Regions from separate parts of the Lysinibacillus sp. NPDC093197 genome, predicted to be linked through region 2. Evidence: riboswitches for the same ligand, from Rfam matches in the RefSeq annotation. Region 2 holds a riboswitch; the other holds the start of a gene.
What was found. A riboswitch is a leader RNA that binds a small molecule or an ion and turns the genes downstream of it on or off. The one in region 2 is predicted to bind lysine.
Positions count from the first base shown of each region.

Region 1: linked by a shared signal. The riboswitch ahead of ACIP9G_RS01400 (transporter substrate-binding domain-containing protein) and the one ahead of ACIP9G_RS12240 (amino acid permease) in region 2 are both predicted to bind lysine.

Region 1 covers NZ_JBIVOH010000001.1:277,361-281,841, reverse strand. The annotation lists gene odhB (2-oxoglutarate dehydrogenase complex dihydrolipoyllysine-residue succinyltransferase) at 1-1,064, shown strand, start outside; lysine riboswitch at 1,406-1,591, shown strand; gene ACIP9G_RS01400 (transporter substrate-binding domain-containing protein) at 1,711-2,562, shown strand; gene ACIP9G_RS01395 (amino acid ABC transporter permease) at 2,884-3,609, shown strand; gene ACIP9G_RS01390 (amino acid ABC transporter ATP-binding protein) at 3,623-4,354, shown strand.
Region 2 covers NZ_JBIVOH010000003.1:488,671-493,151, reverse strand. The annotation lists gene ACIP9G_RS12250 (nitric oxide synthase oxygenase) at 1-883, shown strand, start outside; gene ACIP9G_RS12245 (CynX/NimT family MFS transporter) at 923-2,128, opposite strand; lysine riboswitch at 2,307-2,482, shown strand; gene ACIP9G_RS12240 (amino acid permease) at 2,566-4,029, shown strand; gene ACIP9G_RS12235 (response regulator transcription factor) at 4,264-4,481, shown strand, end outside.

The DNA of each region.
Region 1 (4,481 bases), on a different contig from region 2:
TAGCTGAAGAAGGCGATACTGTTCTTGTAGGTCAAGTAATCGCAGTTGTAGAAGCGGGCGAAGGGGCAGCACCTGCACCAGCAGCCGCACCAGTTGCGGAAGCTCCAACACCAGCGGCTCCTCAAGCAGTAGCTGCACCAACACCAGCAGCACCAGTTGTGGAAGAAACTTCTGGCGAGCGTGTAATTGCATCTCCTGCAGCACGTAAACTTGCTCGTGAAAAAGGTATTGATCTTGCAGCTGTATCTCCAGTTGATCCACAAGGTCGCGTACGTGTACAAGACGTTGCAGCTCACGGTACAGCACCTGTAGCAGCACCTCAAGCGACACCAGCAGCACCAAAAGCAGTAGTAGCTGTTGATGAGTCACGTGTTACAGTTGAAAAAATGAGCCGTCGTCGTCAAACAATTGCTAAACGTTTATTAGAAGTTAAGCAATCGACTGCTATGCTTACAACATTCAATGAAGTAGATATGACAAATGTTATGGCACTACGTTCTCGTAAAAAAGATCAATTCTTTGAGTCTACTGGCTCTAAGCTTGGTTTCATGTCATTCTTCACAAAAGCTGTTGTTGCGGCGCTTAAAAAATACCCTTATGTGAATGCTCAAATCGTTGGCGATGAAATTCACTTAAATAACTTCTTTGATATTGGTGTAGCTGTATCAACTGAAGAAGGTTTAGTAGTACCAGTTGTACGCGATGCTGACCGCAAAAACTTTGCTGAAATTGAAGATTCAATTGCAGACTTAGCTAAAAAAGCACGCGATAAAAAATTAGGTTTAGCTGATCTTCAAGGTGGTTCATTCACAATTACAAATGGTGGTGTATTCGGTTCATTAATGTCAACACCTATTATGAACGGTACACAAGCTGCTATTTTAGGAATGCACTCAATTAAAAAACGCCCTGTAGAAGTAAATGGCGAAGTAGAAATTCGTCCTATGATGTACTTAGCATTATCTTACGACCACCGTATTATCGATGGTAAAGATTCTGTAGGCTTCCTTAAAACAGTTAAAGAGTTACTTGAAAATCCAGAAGATTTATTATTAAATTCTTAATTCGATAAATTAAGTATTCAAACCCTGCAAACTTAACTGTTTAGCAGGGTTTTTCATTTAGATTGATTTACGCTATAATGAAATTTGCTTGATGGTCTTAATGGCCTTTATTTGACTGGGAAATCGATTCTTATGGTTTATAAATCTTGTTTTTTATAATAAAAATTTGTGAAATGATGACAAACATAGTTAATGTTATTCTACTTTATTTATGGATTTTAAAAGGATTATAGGCTAATTTTGTAATTAGTCAGAAAAATGATAAAACTATCTTGACGACTATGCTAGCTTTATAGTAATATCTATATATCATTTAAATAAACAAACCTCACTTTTGTTTTTTGTGAGGTAGAGGCGCGGTATTTATTAGTCCATTGCTGAGTATAAGCAAGCGAAGACGTAATGGAGAAGGAAATATCGCCGAAGTATAAAAGGAGCTCGTACTTTTATGCTGGGTCTGCAGTGAATAAGTGCAGGACTGTCCTAGTAAATTCAATTCCAGTTTACTAGGTTGTGCTATCTCGGAAACATGGAAATTATAGTGAGGATTTGGGCAACTGTCAATAAAAGGTAAGACCTAAGTTCAAAACTTAGGTCTTTTTTTGTACAGTTGCTTTATTTTTTTTACAGAAAAGGGGAGTTTTAGATGAAAAGAAAATGGTTGTTATTTATGTTAACAGCAATGACAGCAATCGTGTTAGCGGCTTGTGGTTCTGGTGACAAGGATGAAAAGACAACAGGTGATGGTTCAAAGGAAGAAACTGGTGGAGAGTTCCGCATTGGGATGGAAGCAGGTTATCCTCCATTTAACTGGACTCAGCAAGATGATGCAAACGGAGCAGTGAAAATTGCTGATAATGCAGAGTATGCAGGCGGTTACGATGTACAAATGGCGAAAAAAATCGCTGATGGCTTAGGTAAAAAATTAGTAGTAGTAAAAATGGAATGGGACGGTTTAGTACCTGCGCTTCAGTCAAAAAAAATCGATGCGATTGTAGCAGGGATGTCTCCAACAGAAGAACGTAAACAAACAATTGATTTCACTGAAAACTACTACACTTCTGATTTCGTAATGGTAATTAAAAAAGGTAGCAAATATGAAAATGCAAAATCAATTCAAGATTTTTCAGGTGCAAAAGTTACATCTCAGCTAAATACATCTAACTATAATGTTATCGATCAAATTAAAGGTGTAGAAAAGCAAACAGCGATGGAAAACTTCTCTGCAATGCGTGTAGCTCTAGAAGCTGGCAAAATTGATGGCTATGTAGCTGAACGTCCAGAAGGTATTTCGGCAGCAGCAGCTAATGACAAATTCACATTTGTATCTTTTGAAGAAGGATTTGATACAGATATTTCAAATACTTCAATTGCAGTTGGTTTACGTAAAGGTGATGCTAGTCTAGATAAAATTAATGAAATCTTAAAAGGTATTTCAGAAGATGATCGCCAAAAAATTATGGAAGAAGCTATTCTTCAACAACCTGCAGCTCAGTAATACAAAAAGAGATAGGGTTGTCCTTAACGAAAAAACAGCATACCGGAAATTTCAAGTATGCTGTTTTCTCTAAGTGAAAATTCACTTACAACATATAGAGAAGTTGATTTTTACTGATTGAAAGTCGTGACATTTTGCTAAGAGCGACTGGGACAGCCTTTATCATATTTAGTTTGTTCAGAGAGGCAGTCATTCTGAATAAAGTCATGTCTAAGAAGTGTGTCACATATTTTGAATAAAGCAAATGAATTCAAATGAAGAGATGATTTCACAAAAGGCATAATTGATATAAAGCAACAACACGTTGTTAGGAGGAACATCATGAGTTTAGAATGGATCATTTCTATTATAGAAAACAACTGGCAAATGTTTTTACGAGGAGCGTATTATACGTTACTCATTTCAACAATCAGTACAATTATTGGTGCATTCATCGGATTTTTTATTGGGATTATGCATACCATTCCAGTTCGTAAAAAAAGTATAAAACATTTTTTATTAAAATGTATTAATTTTATACTGACATGCTATGTTGAATTTTTCCGTGGTACACCAATGATTGTACAGGCAATGGTAGTATTTTACGGGCTAGATATTGCTTTTGGCATCGATATGCACTTTATTACTGCTGGTATTTTAGTCGTTTCACTGAATACGGGTGCGTATATGGCTGAAATCGTACGTGGTGGGATTGTCTCTATCGATAAAGGTCAATACGAAGCTGCTTCTGCGATTGGCATGGGGCATGTGCAAATTATGATGCATGTTGTATTACCGCAAGTTGCTCGTAACATCTTACCTGCAACAGGTAACCAACTCATTATGAATATTAAAGATACTGCCGTTTTAAGTGTAATTGGTGTAACGGAATTATTCTTTCAAACAAAATCGATTTCGGGTAATAACTTCCGTTATTTCGAATCGTTCTTTGTCGCATGTGTGCTTTACTTCATTATGACATTTACGGCTTCAAGAATTTTACTATATGTAGAAAAACGTCTTGACGGTCCGGATGCTTATCAAAAAGAACTGAAAGAAATTGACTAGGGGGAACGAACAAATGGCAATCATTCAAATAGAACATTTAAGTAAATCATTTGGTCGTAACCAAGTATTAAAAGATGTGAATTTTAAAGTAGAAAAAGGAGAGGTTGTATGTCTAATTGGTTCATCAGGATCCGGCAAGTCAACACTCCTTCGTTGCATTAATTTACTTGAAACACCAAATGGTGGGGAAATTATTTATAAAGGGGAAAATATTTTACACGCAAAACATAACGTTCAAGCTTATCGTACACATTTAGGAATGGTTTTCCAACAGTTTAATTTGTTTAACAATCACAATGTGCTAAAAAATTGTACAGTTGGACAGGTAAAAGTGTTAAAGCGATCAAAAGAAGAAGCTGAAAAAACAGCTTTAAAATATCTTAAAATCGTCGGGATGGATCAATATGTTAATGCAAAACCACGTCAACTTTCTGGTGGTCAAAAGCAACGTGTAGCCATTGCTCGTGCATTATCTATGAACCCAGATGTAATGCTTTTCGATGAGCCAACATCCGCTCTAGATCCAGAAATGGTTGGGGAAGTGTTAAAAGTAATGCGTGAATTAGCAGATGCGGGAAATACGATGCTGATCGTTACACATGAAATGGAATTTGCGAAGGAAGTTGCAGACCGTGTTGTGTTTATGGATAAAGGTGTAATTGTTGAGGAGGGGCCCCCTTCAAAGGTGCTAGTAGACCCGGAACACGAACGTACAAAAGAATTTTTAAAACGAACGCTGAAGTAAGTTTTATAGTATTTCAATTGTTTTCATATGTTTGTATAAAATAATGCCTAAAAAAGTGAGTCCAGAGCGAAGGACTCACTTTTGCTTATCGTATCCGCACGCAGCGGAAGTCAACAGCTTTTGCAAT
Region 2 (4,481 bases):
TAATAAATGTATCGGAAGATTATTTTGGCACTCACTGCATGTTGAGGATGCACGCGATGTTTTACATGAGCAAGGCATATTTGAGAAGTTGCTACATCATATTCGGTATGCGACAAATGGCGGTAAAATTCGCCCAACGATAACGGTATTTGCATCTGAAAGAGTAAAGATTTGGAATCATCAGCTTATACGTTACGCAGGCTATGAGACGGAAGCTGGTATCGTTGGTGATCCACATTCTGTGCCATTTACAAAAGTATGCGAATCACTAGGTTGGCAGGGTGAAGGAACAGCATTTGATGTACTACCACTCGTTATACAGGTGGATAACCGTAAACCTCAATTATTTACAATTCCACGTGAAGATGTATTGGAAGTTGCAATTCGCCATCCTGAGCATCCGCAGGTGGAGAAACTAGCGTTGAAATGGTATGCAGTGCCGATTATTTCAAGCATGCGCTTTCAAATGGCAGGTATTGATTTTCAGGCAGCTCCATTTAATGGTTGGTATATGGGAACAGAAATTGGGGCACGCAATTTAGCTGATCATGATCGTTATGATATGTTACCGAAGATCGCTGAAATTTTTGGTCTCGATACAACAAAGCAGGCATCGCTTTGGCGTGATCGTGCATTAGTTGAATTAAATATTGCTGTTCTGCATTCCTTTAAAGAAGATGGTGTAAGTATAGTCGATCATCATACTGCTGCACAGCAATTTAAGCTATTTGAAGAGGCTGAGCAGAAGGCAGGCCGTGACTTAACAGGCAACTGGACTTGGTTGATTCCACCGTTATCTCCTGCAACGACACATATTTTTCATAAGCCTTATGTCAATGTTTATAATACACCAAATTATTTTTATCAGAAACCGCATTACTAAATGTAAAGAGGCAGCTCATAGTATGATGAGCTGCCTTTTTTAATTTATATATTCATTTCTAGAAGCTCTAAACGAACAGAAGAATAGTAATGCCGCAACGACAACAAATAGCCATCCAGCTGTATCCCAGCCGCCAAATAAATCATGTAAGTAACCAAATAAAATAGGACCTACTGCGGCTAATAAATAGCCTAATGATTGTGCAAAGCCAGATAAATCAGCTGCCTCAAATGCCGTATGTGTACGAAGTGTAAAGAACATCATTGCAAGAGAAAATGAAGCACCACCTGCTAAACCTAGCAATATCATCCACAGTACAGCAAGACTAGTCCATTCCATGACAAGGCCAGTAAAGCCGATGAAATAAAAGGCAGTAAACATTAAAACGAGGGGTCGCTGTGATGTCATTTTACTAGCGATAATTGGTACAGCTAAAGCCATAGGTACTTGTGAAATTTGCATGATGGAAAACATCCAACCTGCACGATCTGCGGCTATTCCTTGTGCAATATAGATTTCTGGAATCCAAGCTGCAGTTGTATAAAATAATAATGATTGAAAGCCCATCGCGCCCGTGACTGCCCAAGTAACTGGTGATTTCCACAATGGTATACGTGCTTTCGTAGTGGCTACAGTTGGTTCAGGCTTATTAAATTTTAATTGTGGAATCCAAATCAAAATCGTCACTACGACAAGAGCTAGAGCGATTGCAAGTGCACCTTGCCAGCCAAGAGAAGCATTGGCTATGGGATAACTAATACCAGCGCCAATTCCAGCGGTTAAGTTCATGGACATTGTGAAAAATGCCATCAGTAATCCAACATGATAAGGGAATTTCATTTTAAGTAGCCCTGGAATAAGGACGTTACCAAATGAAATAGCTACACCTATTATCATTGTACCAAATACGAGTAATCCTGTTGTTCCAAGTGAACGCAGCACAATTCCTAGTGCTAATAAAATCGTTGATATAAATAGTGTTAATTCCAGACCCAGTTTTCTTGCTATTACTGGGGCAATAGGTGACACTAGCGCGAATGCAAGCAATGGAATGGTTGTTAGAAAGCCTGCAAGTACGTTAGATATACCGAGATCCTCACGAATGAAGGAAATAATTGGTCCTACAACCGTTAATGGCATACGTAATGTCGAAGCAAGAAAAATTACACCGATGACTAATAGAAGCGTTGTGCCCTTCCAGTTAATCTTTCTGCTAGGATAAGTAGATTCCTCGTTAGTTGTCAAAATAAGTACCTCCCTGATAGAACAATTATAATTCGAACCACTATAACACTTTAACACAATAATAAAAATAGTAGAATATTCATAAAATACAGAACATTAATCGTATTATTGAAATGTCTTAGGTCGTATGTTAAACTAAGAAACATCATAAATTTAATAATTATATGCCTCATGTTTGTATTGAGGTAGAGGTCGCGGTATTTATAAGTAAGCTAATGGAGATGACAAGCATTGAAGATGTTAGCTGAAAGGAAATATTGCCGAAGTGTGAGGGGACTTGAAAACCTCATGCTGGGGCTGTCTCCGAAAGGAACAGAACTGTCACGTTGGACAACGTGTTGTGCTATCATTTTTAAGAAACAGAGGATTTACTTAGCCATCACAACGTTCATGTGATGGCATTTTTTTGCCTCTTAGAAAAGGAAGGAAGCTTTAACGTGAGTGAGATAAAAACTAATCAGCTCGGTCATAAAGCACCAGAGTTGAAAAAAGAATTAAAAAGCCGCCATATAACAATGATTTCGTTAGGCGGTACGATTGGAACTGGGCTATTTCTAGCAAGTGGTGGTGCTATAGCGCAGGCTGGACCAGGTGGTGCACTTCTTGCTTATGCATTAATCGGCATTATGGTGTACTTCTTAATGACAAGCTTAGGTGAAATGGCAGCTTATATGCCTTCATCAGGTTCATTTAGTACGTATGCAACAAAATTTGTAGATCCAGCGCTTGGCTTTGCGCTTGGCTGGAACTACTGGTATAACTGGGCGATTACAATTGCCGCTGAAATTGCAGCAGTTTCTCTTATAATGAAGTACTGGTTCCCAGACAGCTCTTCGGCACTATGGACAGTCATCTTTATTGCGATTGTACTAACATTTAATTTACTATCTGTAAAAAGCTATGGTGAAAGTGAATATTGGTTCGCAATGATAAAAGTTGTGACTGTTATTGTTTTCATTATCGTCAGCCTATTGATGATTTTCGGTATTTTAGGTGGACAAGCTCCTGTAGGCTTTACGAATTTCTTTATAAGTGATGGACCATTCCACGGTGGCTTCCTTGCTACATTCGGTATATTTCTAGCAGCAGGTTTCTCGTTCCAAGGGACAGAGCTATTAGGGATAACTGCTGGGGAAACTGATGATCCTGGTAAAAATATTCCGAAGGCTGTTAAGTCCGTCTTCTGGCGTATTATTTTATTTTACATTTTAGCCATTGCAGCTATTGGGATGTTAATTCCATTTACAGATGCTCGTTTATTATCTGAAGATATTGCTGTTTCACCATTCACATTAGTGTTTGATCGCTTAGGAATTGCCTTTGCTGCTTCATTAATGAATGCCATTATTTTAACGGCGATGTTGTCTGCAGGTAATTCAGGATTATATGCATCATCACGTATGTTATGGCAATTAGCAGTAGATGGACATGCACCTAAGATTTTCGCTAAGCTAAGCCGTCGCGGAATTCCAATTTACGCATTACTGCTGACATTAGCAGTAGGTTGCTTAGCATTTTTAGCATCATTCTTTGGTGATGGCGTTGTCTATATGTGGCTTTTAAACGCATCTGGGATGTCAGGCTTTATTGCATGGCTTGGTATTGCCTTTAGTCATTACCGTTTCCGTAGAGCTTTTGAAGCACAAGGCATAGACCCAAAATTACTACCATATAAAGCAAAGCTATATCCATTCGGGCCACTCTTTGCATTTACAGTGTGTATGATTGTTGTAATTGGTCAAAACTACACAGCTTTCACAGGCGATTCAATTGACTGGTACGGCGTTCTTGTTTCATATATCGGTATACCGCTGTTTATCGTCTTGTGGTTAGGCTATAAAATAAAACATAAAACTAAAATGATTCCACTGCAAAAGTGTGATTTAAAAGTAGAAAAATAGAAATAAAAGCTGTCCTATTAGTTTATAGGGCAGCTTTTATTTATTTGCCGTTGATTTCCGTTGTGTGCGGCGCTGGAGTGTGATTTTAGCTTGGTAAATTGTTTGAGAATTGTTTGAGTGCCTGTCACTTTTAAAAAAACATATGGTAAGCTATATAGAGACAGGATAAAAATGTAAAACTGTTCAAGCAGATGGGAATTAAAGATAATGCTTTATTGAGAAGAGGTGCCTAACATGCAAAAACATATATTACTTGTTGAAGACGATGAGGCCATCCGAGAAATGGTCGACAAGTTTTTAACAATGGAGGGCTTTGCCGTTACATCCGTTACAAATGGTGAAGAAGCAGTGCAAATTTGTTTAAGTAAAACGTTTGATTTAGTTATTTTGGATATTATGATGCCTAAACTAGATGGATTAGAAGTGTTAAAAATAATTCGAGAAAAAGAAGC